3 regions of the Streptomyces sp. NPDC005706 genome follow, and region 1 is predicted to be linked to each of the others. Evidence: riboswitches for the same ligand, from Rfam matches in the RefSeq annotation. Region 1 holds a riboswitch; each other region holds the start of a gene.

What was found. Region 1 has a riboswitch for cyclic di-AMP ahead of ABZ478_RS27735 (M23 family metallopeptidase). Riboswitches for the same ligand answer to the same signal wherever they lie in the genome.
Positions count from the first base shown of each region.
Region 2: another riboswitch for cyclic di-AMP. It lies ahead of ABZ478_RS24110 (M23 family metallopeptidase); the one in region 1 lies ahead of ABZ478_RS27735 (M23 family metallopeptidase).
Region 3: another riboswitch for cyclic di-AMP. It lies ahead of ABZ478_RS28790 (peptidoglycan DD-metalloendopeptidase family protein); the one in region 1 lies ahead of ABZ478_RS27735 (M23 family metallopeptidase).

Region 1 covers NZ_JBEXYS010000021.1:116,342-119,981, forward strand. The annotation lists gene ABZ478_RS27730 (pitrilysin family protein) at 1-1,279, shown strand, start outside; cyclic di-AMP (ydaO/yuaA leader) riboswitch at 1,525-1,688, shown strand; gene ABZ478_RS27735 (M23 family metallopeptidase) at 1,701-2,456, shown strand; gene ABZ478_RS27740 (GntR family transcriptional regulator) at 2,658-3,353, shown strand; gene ABZ478_RS27745 (HPr family phosphocarrier protein) at 3,503-3,640, opposite strand, start outside.
Region 2 covers NZ_JBEXYS010000016.1:18,318-21,957, forward strand. The annotation lists gene ABZ478_RS24105 (aldo/keto reductase) at 1-93, opposite strand, end outside; gene ABZ478_RS24110 (M23 family metallopeptidase) at 238-1,284, opposite strand; cyclic di-AMP (ydaO/yuaA leader) riboswitch at 1,292-1,460, opposite strand; gene ABZ478_RS24115 (PP2C family protein-serine/threonine phosphatase) at 1,623-2,909, opposite strand; tRNA gene ABZ478_RS24120 (tRNA-Met) at 3,111-3,184, opposite strand; gene ABZ478_RS24125 (dihydrofolate reductase family protein) at 3,251-3,640, opposite strand, start outside.
Region 3 covers NZ_JBEXYS010000023.1:111,330-114,969, forward strand. The annotation lists gene ABZ478_RS28785 (SGNH/GDSL hydrolase family protein) at 120-905, opposite strand; gene ABZ478_RS28790 (peptidoglycan DD-metalloendopeptidase family protein) at 1,160-2,161, opposite strand; cyclic di-AMP (ydaO/yuaA leader) riboswitch at 2,166-2,361, opposite strand; gene ABZ478_RS28795 (alpha-galactosidase) at 2,632-3,640, opposite strand, start outside.

The DNA of each region.
Region 1 (3,640 bases):
GCTGCGCTGCCACCGCCCCGGCCAGCAGGTCGTCGCCGTGGAGGTGCTGCTCGACGCGCCCCTGGACGCCGAGCCGTCCGGCCTGGACGGACTCGCCACGATCATGGCGCGGGCCTTCTCCGAGGGCACCGACAAGCACTCGGCCGAGGACTACGCCGCCGAGCTGGAGCGGGCCGGCGCCACGCTCGACGCGCACGCCGACCACCCCGGCGTCCGGCTCAGCCTTGAGGTGCCGGCCTCCCGCCTGGCCAAGGGCCTCGGCCTGCTCGCCGACGCCCTGCGCGCCCCCGCCTTCGCGGAGAGCGAGGTCGAGCGGCTGGTGCGCAACCGGCTGGACGAGATCCCGCACGAGCTGGCCAACCCCTCCCGCCGCGCCGCCAAGGAGCTCTCCAGGGAGCTGTTCCCGGCCACCGCGCGCATGTCGCGGCCGCGCCAGGGCACCGAGGAGACGGTCGAGAAGATCGACGCGGCCGCGGTCCGTGCCTTCTACGACCGGCATGTCCGTCCCGCGACCGCGACCGCGGTCGTGGTCGGCGACCTCACCGGCACCGATCTGGACGCCCTGCTCGCCGACACCCTGGGCGCCTGGACCGGCACCCCCGCCGAGCCGCGCCCGGTGCCGCCGGTGACCGCCGACGACACCGGCCGGGTCGTCATCGTCGACCGGCCCGGCGCCGTCCAGACGCAGCTCCTCATCGGCCGGATCGGCCCCGACCGGCACGACCGGGTGTGGCCCGCCCAGGTGCTCGGCACCTACTGCCTCGGCGGCACGCTCACCTCCCGCCTGGACCGCGTCCTGCGCGAGGAGAAGGGCTACACCTACGGCGTGCGCGCCTTCGGGCAGGTCCTGCGGTCCGCCCCGGACGGCACCGGCGCCGCGATGCTCGCCATCAGCGGCTCCGTGGACACCCCGAACACCGGCCCGGCGCTCGACGACCTGTGGAAGGTGCTGCGCACCCTCGCGGCCGAGGGCCTGACCGACGCCGAGCGGGACGTCGCCGTGCAGAACCTGGTCGGGGTGGCGCCGCTGAAGTACGAGACCGCGGCGGCCGTCGCGAGCACCCTGGCCGACCAGGTCGAGCAGCACCTGCCCGACGACTTCCAGGCGACGCTGTATCAGCAGCTCGCGGCCACCGGCACCGTGGAGGCCACCGCGGCGGTCGTCAGCGCCTTCCCGGTGGACGGCCTGGTGACGGTCCTCGTCGGTGACGCGGCGCAGATCAAGGAGCCCGTGGAGGCGCTCGGCATCGGCGAAGTCACCGTCGTCGCCGCCGAGTAGCGGCCGGACGGCGTCACGCGCGCGTGGGGACCTCGCGGCCGACGGGCCGTCAGGTCCCCCTCGTGTGTGCGGTCCTTCCCGAAACGGGTGAACCGTCCTTGTTCAGATGTCCGAATTGGGGCAGAGGTTGCCTGTCTGCCCTGTGGGATGCGCTACAAAATCACGGATTCGTTTGGGCGCCGGGGACCGGCCCGCTTAGCGTCTTCCGGGCTGTCCGTCAGGCAGTGCGCCGCGTCCGCGGCACCGGACAGTCATCGCCGAGTCCCCGTACGGCGCGAGCCAGGGGAGCCGGGGACCCATCGCAGTCCCTGGGGTGAATCGGACGCCCGCGCGCGAGCGAGGGGGTCCGTAGGAGACCTTCCTGCTCCGAACCCGTCAGCTAACCCGGTAGGCGAGAGGGAAGGAAAGGACCAGCCACTTCATGGCGTTCATGTGCGCCTCCGGGAAGCACCGCAAGCCCGGCCGCGTCAAGCGCACCACCGCTCAGGCGGCGGGTGTCGCAGCCCTCACCACCACCGGTGTCATCGGCACCCTCGCGGCCTCGCCGGCGCTCGCCGCGGAGAAGCCCGTCGAGCAGACCGGCCTCACTCCGGTGATCAGTGTGAGCGACGACGTCGCCGAGCAGATCGACGAGCAGGCCGCCGCTCAGACCCAGGCCGCCGAGCGGCAGGCGGCCGAGGAGGCCGCCGCCAAGGCGGCCGCCGCCGAGGCGAAGAAGGAACGCGAGGCCGCGGCGCGCGCCGCCCGTGAGGCCGAGCGCAAGCGCCTGAACGCCTTCGTCGCCCCGATCGTGCACTCGTACGTCTCCACGGCCTACCAGGCCAGCAGCTCCCTGTGGTCCTCCGGCTCGCACACGGGCATCGACTTCCACGCCGCCAGCGGCACCTCCGTGCACGCGGTCGGCGCCGGCACCGTCGTCTCCACCGGCTGGGGCGGGGCGTACGGCAACGAGATCGTGATCCGGATGGCCGACGGCATGTACACCCAGTACGGGCACCTGTCGTCCATCGGAGTCACGGTGGGTCAGAAGGTGATTCCGGGCCAGCAGATCGGCCTGTCCGGCGCGACCGGCAACGTCACCGGCCCGCACCTGCACTTCGAGGCCCGTACCTCCCCCGACTACGGCTCGGACGTCGACCCCATCGCCTACCTCCGCAAGCACGGCGTGCACGTCTGACCCCGTCCCGCGCGGACATCCGAAAGCCCCGGCTCACCGAGCCGGGGCTTTCGCGGTTTTCAGCTATGCGTGACGGCGCGGTCGGCCAAAAAATATGCATGGATTCCGGCCCGCCGTCGGAAATTCCGCTCCCTTGGAATAGAGTCACGGATCAACACGTCCATCGTCGGCGTTTCACGGGGATCAAGGCGGAGGTCGGTCATGCGTATTCCGGCGCACTCGGTGTGCACGGCGATCCGGGACGACATCGTCGCGGGTGTCCATGAGCGAGGCGGCCGGCTCACCGAGGAAGTCCTGGCCCGCCGCTACGGCGTCTCGCGCGTCCCCGTCCGTGAGGCGCTGCGCACCCTGGAGGCGGAGGGCTTCGTGGTGACCCGGCGGCACGCGGGCGCGTGCGTGGCCGAGCCGACCGAGCAGGAGGCCGCCGACCTGCTGGAGATGCGCATGCTCCTGGAGCCGCTCGGCGCCGCCCGTGCCGCCCAGCGGCGTACCGAGGCCCATCTGAAGGTGCTGCGCGGCCTGGTCAGGCTGGGGCAGGAGCGGGCCAGGAGGGGCAACAGCGAGGATCTGCGCGCGCTGGGGGGCTGGTTCCACGAGACGCTCTCCCAGGCGTCCGGCAGCCCTTCGCTGACGTCGATGCTGACCCAGCTCCGGCACAAGATCGCCTGGATGTACGCGGTGGTGGCCCCGCCGAGCCCGGTGGACTCCTGGGCCGAGCACGGCGCGATCGTGGACGCGGTGGCGCGTGGCGACGGCGAACGCGCGCGTGCCGTCACGGCGCTGCACACTGAGCGCGCGACGGCCGCGCACCGGTTGCGTTTTTCCGGCGGCGGGGGTCGCCCGGACCGTGTGAGGACTTCGCAACACGTTGTAAACATGTCGAGCCCGCGTAATTAACACGGGGGCCGTATACAAAGAAGAGGGAATTTCGGGGCGGGGTATTTCCGGTGCCCGGATTTCCCGCGCACCGGAATAATCGGTGAAACACCGGAGCCGTGCCGCCCGGAAAGGACGGCACGGCTCCGGTGTTTCTCGTGAGCCAGGGCTCAGACCGTCTCGGGCAGTTCCTCGAGGCCCTCGGCGACCAGCTTGGCCAGACGGTCCAGGGCGATGTCCGCGCCCTCGGCGTCGGAGGCGAGGACGATCTCCTCGCCGCCCTGGGCGCCCAGACCCAGGACGGCCAG
Region 2 (3,640 bases), on a different contig from region 1:
CTCGTCGGCGGTCCAGCCGAAGACGTTGCCGCCGAGGGCGAGCGGGAAGACCTCGAGGTCGGAGGAGCCGAGTTTGCGCAGAGAAGCAGTCATGTCCGGTTACAACGATCACCCCGGTACCGCCCATTCCGGGACCGTGCGAACGGTGTGTGAACACGGCCGCAGCCCTGACGCCGGGGGCGTCAGGGCTGCTGGATCGAGATGCCGGATGCCGGGCTCAGGAGGCCCGGGCCGGGCTCAGGGATTGAGGCCCTTGCCGTGCAGCCACGCCATCGGGTCGATGCCGGTGGCAGCGCCGCCGGGGTGGACCTCCAGGTGCAGGTGCGGGCCGGTGACGTTGCCGGTGGCGCCGACACGTCCGATGACGTCGCCGGTGCTGACCTTCTGGCCGGCGGAGACGCTGATCGAGGACTGGTGGCAGAACCAGAGCTCGGTGCCGTCGTCGAGGGTGAGGACGGTGCGGTAGCCGTAGGCGCCGGCCCAGCCCGCCTCGGTGACGGTGCCGCTGTGGATGGCCTTGATCAGCGTGCCGGTGGGCGCGGCGAAGTCGAGGCCGGTGTGGTAGCCGGAGGACCACATCGAACCGGCCTGGCCGAAGGTCGAGGTGATCGTGTACGAGGACGTCGGCAGCGTGTACTGCTTGGCCAGCGCGGCCAGCCGCTCCTCCTCGGCCTTCTTCTTGGCGGCGGCCTCGGCCTCCTTCTTGGCCTCGGCGGCCTTGGCCTCGGCCTCGGCCTTGGCCTCCTTCTGCGCCTCGGCGGCCGCGTCGGCGGCCTTCTGCCCGGCGGCGGCGGCCGCTGCCGCGGTGGCCGTGGAGTCGGCCTTGCTCTGCTGCTGCTCGGCCTGCGCCATGATCCTGTTGCGCAGGGTCTCCCCCGCGTCGGATGCGTCCTGCTCACTGTCGGCGGCGGTGGTGCCGACCGAGCTGAGCGAGGCCGTGGTGGCCTTGGACGCCTCGGAGTGGTCGTCGTCGAACAGGGAGCCGACGGAGGGCAGGTCGGGCATCGAGATGGACACCGGCGGCTTGCCGGTGTGGGCGCTGGCCATGCCGCCCGCGCCGACTGCCGCTATGACGCCGACGCCGAGGACGGTGGAGCTGCGGGCGAGTCCGCCGCGCTGCTTGGCGACGCGGTGCCGGCCGCGTACGGGGCGGACGGACTCCTCGGTGGGGTTCCATTCCTCCCAGGGACCCTCTTCGGCGCTGTAGCCGCCGTAGCCGAATGTTTCGGTGTCACGCTGGCTGGGCACGTATGGGGCTTCGGGGGCAGGCCGGTTGGACGCCACGCGGGCGTACTCCTTTCCTTCCTCCGCCTACCGGGTTAGCTGACGGGTTCGGAGCAGGAAGGTCTCCTACGCGCGTATACGTACCGAGAACCGGATCGGTTCACGGTGGCATCCGCGTGATTCACCCCAAGGTGGTGGTTCCCCGGTTCCCTTGCGGGATTCGGCGCGTGCGCACGGAGCCGCCTCTTGTGACGGCTGGGACGACCGCGCTGCGTTATCGAACGTTAATAGACCCACCTGTGAGATTCCAAGCCGTTCGGCTTGATCATTAACGTTTCCGAGAGTGGACGTACGCCGCACGGCCGTGAAAAACGGGCGAGTTGACCCGCATTCAGGAGTCACGGAGTTTTTGATGGTGACTCAGCAGTGAAGCGGAGGGCTGCCGTCCGATCACTGTTGGTCACATCCGCCCCGGGTCGGCGTACGGCCAGCAGCGCCATGTCGTCCGCCATGCCGCCCCCGGAGTGCCGCCTGACCTCCGCGGCGAGCCGGGTGAGCAGAGTGGGCGGGTCGGGGAAGCGGCGCCCGGCGAGCCGGCGCACCGGATCGTAGAACCGGCCGTGGGCGTCACGGGCCTCGGTGAGGCCGTCGGTGAACAGCAGCAGGGTGGAACCGTCCGGGAAGCGGTACTCGGCCGCGCGGTCGGGCCACCGGCCGAGGTCGCCCATGCCGAGCGGCAGCGCGGGCTCGTCCGCGGTCAGGGCGCGCAGCGTGCCGTCGGCGTGCAGCAGCAGGGGCGGCGGATGGCCGCGGTTGACGACCCGCACCACCCCTTCGCCGTGGGGCAGTTCGGCGAGGACGACGGTGGTGAAGCCCTCCAGCGCGTCGACGCCGCGCCGGGTGCCCTCGCGGGCCAGCGCCCGCTCCAGCCGCCCGGCGACCGCCTCCAGCGTGGCCTCGTGCTCGGCGGCCTCCCGGAACGCCCCGATCACCACGGCGACGGCGGCGACCGCGCCCATCCCCTTGCCGCGCACGTCCCCGACGACCAGCCGTACGCCGTGCGGGCCGTCCTGCACCGCGTACAGGTCGCCGCCGATGAACGCGCCCTCCTGCGCCGCCTCGTACCGGGCCGCGATGTCGAGGCCGGCGATGCGGGGAGCGGGCTCGGGCAGCACGGCCCGCTGGGCAGCCTCGGCGATCTCCCGGACGGAGGCGAGCCGCCGGTCGCCGAGGCGTACGACCCGGTTGATGACGACGGCCAGCAGGGCGACCGTGGCCACGGTGACGATCTGGGTGACGGTGTTGACGTCCAGGCCCGGGCCGAAGTGGGCGTGCACCACATAGGTGGCGGCCAGGGCGGCCAGCCCGGTGAGGAGCGTGGTGCGCAGCGAGGCCAGGGGCGCGGCGACCAGCGGAGCGGCGGTGAAGAAGGGCACGGCGGTGAAGTCGCGCGGGGTGAGCAGGTCGTACAGCAGCCCGCCGGCGATGAGCAGGAGGGAGAGGGCGTGGGGCAGGGTGCGCGCGACGGGGCGGCGGCACCGCTCCGGCGGCAGGGGCGCGGGGCCGGTGCCGGGGCCCGGGTCCGGGTCCGGGTCCGGGTCCGGGTCCGGGTCCGGTGCGGGTCCGCCGGGGAATCTGTCGCCCGCCCTGGCGTACGGGCTCTCCTCCACCTCACCAGGGCGCACTGCTGGTCTCCCGTGTCCTCGACGTACGACCAGCGTGGCGGGAGCCCGGGAGGCGGGCGACTGCTGTGGCCCGAGCGGATGACCTGCTGTGACGTACGCCACTCGCCTTGTGGGCGCGGCTCCCTCGGTGTCCGGCGGGAGCCGGGCGGGAAACACTCAGGGCCGGAATCCATGTACTGGATTCCGGCCCTGAGTCTTCAGTAGCGGGGACAGGATTTGAACCTGCGACCTCTGGGTTATGAGCCCAGCGAGCTACCGAGCTGCTCCACCCCGCGTCGTTGTGTCTCAAGCATACGCCATCCCTGGGGGTGCTCCGCACACACGTTTCCGCGCGGTGCCGCTCAGGGCAGCAGATGGGCGTTCGGCGCCTTGGCCGGGCCCTCGTACTCGGGGAGCAGGACGACGTCCACGCCGGCGGCCGCCAGCACCCCGGTGCCGTCGGCGCCGGGGACGAAGGTGTCCGGCTCCCGCCAGGCCGTGACCACCCGGCGCACGCCCGCGCGCAGGATCAGCTCGGCACAGGGTGCGGGGCGGGAGGCGCGGCGGGAGCAGGGCTCCAGGCTGCTGTAGACGGTGGCGCCGGGCAGCCGGGGGTCGGCCGGGTCCAGCTTCGCCAGGGCCGCCTCCTCGGCGTGCACCACGGGGTCGCCGCCCTCGCGCGAGTGGCCGCGGGCCAGCTCGGTGCCGTCGGCGGCCACCACGACCGCGCCGACGCTGAACGCCGTGCGGGA
Region 3 (3,640 bases), on a different contig from region 1:
CGCGGAGTCGACCGGCCGGAGCGCACCGGCATGGAACACGGGCCGGGTCCGGTGGGCGCGCGGGCGTGCCCCGCACCGCCGGGATCGCGGTACGGGGCACGGTCACGCCGCGCGCGGGGTCAGGCGACCGACGCGATGCGCAGCTTGATGTCGTCCGGCGAGAGCGCGCCCTTCGCCGTGACGTGGTCCCCGGAGGACTCGCCTCGCAGCCGGCGGCCGATCCACGGGACGAGGTACTCGCGGGCCCAGTGGACGTCGTCCCGGCGGATCTCCAGGGTGCCCCGGGGCGGCAGCGGCGGCCAGGCCTGCTCCGGGTCGGCCGGGATCTCCAGGCCGAGGGCCTGACCGGCGCGCAGCGCCACGCGCGTGTGCCCCTCGGGCGAGAGGTGCAGCCGGTCGTTGTCCCAGGCCCTGCGGTCCTGGACGGACCTCAGGGACCAAAGGTCGAGCACGGGGCAGCCGTACCGGTCGGCGATGGCGCGGACGTGCCCGTTGTAGGTGGCGATCTTGCCGCGCAGATGCTTGAGCACCGGCACGCCCCGGGTGTCGAAGCCGGTCGTCACCATCACCGTGCCCGCGGCCGCCGCGAGGGGGGCGAGGGCCCGCTCGAAGCGCTCGGCCACCTCGTCGGGGTCGGTGCCCGGCCGGATGATGTCGTTGCCGCCCGCACAGAAGGAGACGAGGTCCGGGGCCAGTTCGACGGCCCTGGGAAGCTGGTGCTCGACGATCTGGTCGAGCAGCTTCCCGCGGACCGCGAGGTTGGTGTACTTGAAGTCGCCCTCGGGCCGCCGGTCGGCGAGCAGGACCGCGAACCGGTCGGCCCAGCCGACGAACGCCCCGTCGGGCCCGGGGTCGCCGACGCCCTCGGTGAAGCTGTCCCCCACCGCCACGTACGACCCGATCACTGATGTGTTGTCACTCTTCGAATCGTCTGCCACGTCGGACCATGATTCACCTTTGGATGTGACTTACGCGACCGTAGGCAGGGGTTGACTAGCGGTGAGATGAGACACCCTTAAAGAAATTGCCAACCCAGGAATACGGCCGGTACGGGGACCGTCCGGACACACCGAAGGCCGGACCCGGGGATCGGGGGTCCGGCCTTCGGAGGCGTGTCAGGCAGGTGGTCGTGAGGAGCGCGTCCCTCGGCGCCGGTGGCTCAGAGGGCGACGCCGTGCGAGCGGAGGTAGGCGACCGGGTCCACGTCCGAGCCGTAGTTCGGCGTGGTGCGGATCTCGAAGTGCAGGTGCGGGCCGGTCACGTTGCCGGTGGCGCCGGACAGGCCGACCTGCTGCCCCGGGGTCACCGTCTGACCGGCCGACACCGAGAGCTGCGAGAGGTGGGCGTACTGGGCGTAGTAGCCGTCGTTCAGCTTGATGACGACCTGGTTGCCGTACGCGCCGCCCCAGCCGGCGGAGACGACGGTGCCGGCGCCGACGGCCTTGAGGGAGGTGCCGGTGGGGACGACGAAGTCGACGCCCGTGTGGTAGCCGCTGGACCACATGCTGCCCGCCACGTGGTACGCGGTGCCGACGGTGGGCGCGGCGACCGGGAGGTTGTAGCCGGTGGCGGGGGCCGCCTGGGTGGCCTGGGCCACCGGAGACGCCGGGGCGACCTTGGTGGCCTGGGCCACCGGAGACGCCGGGGCGACCTTGGTGGCCTGGGCCACCGGAGACGCTTGGACGGCGGGGGTCGCGGGGGTGTACCGGGCGGCCTTCGCCGGGGCCTCCGCGCGGGCCTTCGAAGGCTGCGCGGGGGCGGGGGACTCGGCGCGGGTCGGGGCGGCGGCCTTCTTGCCGAGCGACAGCCTCAGACCCGGGTGGATCAGGGCCGGATTCTCGCCGACGGTCTGCCGGTTGTCCGCGTAGAGCCGGTGCCAGCCCCCGCTCACGTGCTGCTCGCCGGCGATCTTCGCGAGGCAGTCGCCGGACTTCACCGTGTAGGTGCGAACGCCGGAGGCCTGCTGCGCGGCGGTCTTCCCGGCCGCCGTCTTCGCCACGGACTGCACGGTCTTTCCGGAGACGGGCTGCGCGGTGACGGCGTGCGCTCCGGTGGCACCCAGCAGGGGCAGGGCCAGTGCGGCACCGCCGGTTCCGGCGACGGCGACGGAACGGGTGAAACGCTGAGTCTTGGGACGGCGGTGCTTACCCTTCGCGGGCATGACGCATTCCTCTCCGGCGCCTGCGGGGTGAGCTGTCGGGTTCGGGCTGGAGCTGCCCGGCCGCGCGGTGCGCGGCTGCACCCCGAGCCTGTCGCGGAGACCGGGACAGGCAGTCGTACCTGTTGGGTCCCCCGCTCCTGCCGCGCACGGGTCATGTGTGTGGGACTCCGGGCGGCGGCAGGATTCGGCGTTCCGTCCGGATTGATGGCGAACGTAAGCGAGCCCGACGCGCGGAAACAAGCGACCGATTCCCGGCGTTCACGTGCCAGAAGATCCAAATGGGATATTCGTGGTCACGGTGCGTGAATTCGCACCCGCGCGGTCGGGTCAAGTTGCCGTATCCGCTTGGGGATTAGGTGGACATGACGAACAGCGGACGGTCACGGCTATGACGCTCCTCACGCGCCACTCCCCCAGGCGCCCCCATTCCACACCGAGTTGTAACGAAGGGGTCAGTCAGGACATAAGGGTCAGATACGGCGCAGGCGGAAAACTGCCGCGTCCAGATCGCCGTGCAGCCCGGTCGGCAGTCCGTGGTGCAGCAGAACGGCACCTCGGTGAACTTCGCCCGTTTCGCGGCATTCGTACGATGCCGTCGCGTCGAGTCCGCGCAGCCGTACGCGCGGTACCGGCTCTCCGTAGCTCTGCGTCTGGAGGCAGGCCAGGACCACCGCCTCGTCCCCCAGCACGTACTGGACGGCGCTCAGGCCGCCCGTCGGAGGCCGCAGCCGGTACAGGTCGCCCTGCTGGACGAGCGGCCGGATCTCCTTGTGGAGGGCCACCCACTCCCCGGCTTCGGCCAGTTCCTCGTCGGTCCACTCGGTGAGGTCGCCGCCGATACCGAGCACACCCGCCATGGAGCTGACGAACCGGAAGCGCAGGGAGCTGGTCCTGCCGTTGAGCTGCGTGTTCGGGCTGTCGGTGACCCAGGCCGCCATCACGCGCGCGGGGTGGATCTGGCTGAAGCCGTGCTGGATGGCGAGCCGGTCGAGCGGGTCGGTGTTGTCGGAGGTCCACACCTGGTCGGTGCGGCTCAGCACGCCGAGGTCGATCCGGCCGCCGCCACCCGAGCACGACTCGAAGGCGACCCGGGGGTGGGCGGCGCGCAGCCGGTCCAGCAGGGCGTACAGCGCGCGGACGTGGTCGACCCACAGGCGCTGCGGGTACGGCTCCCCCGGCCAGCCGGCGTCGGTGAAGCAGCGGTTGAAGTCCCACTTCACATAGTCGATGGGGGCGCCGGACAGCAGGGTGTCCAGCCGCTCCCACAGGTACTCCTGGACGTCCTCCCGGGCGAGGTTGAGGACGAGCTGGTTGCGCAGTTCCGTCCGTCTGCGGCCCGGCTGGTACTGCACCCAGTCGGGGTGGGCCCGGTACAGCTCGCTGTCCGGGTTGACCATCTCGGGCTCGACCCAGATGCCGAACCGCATGCCGAGGCCGTGCACCTGCTCCGCCAGGGGCTTGAGGCCGTGCGGGAACCGG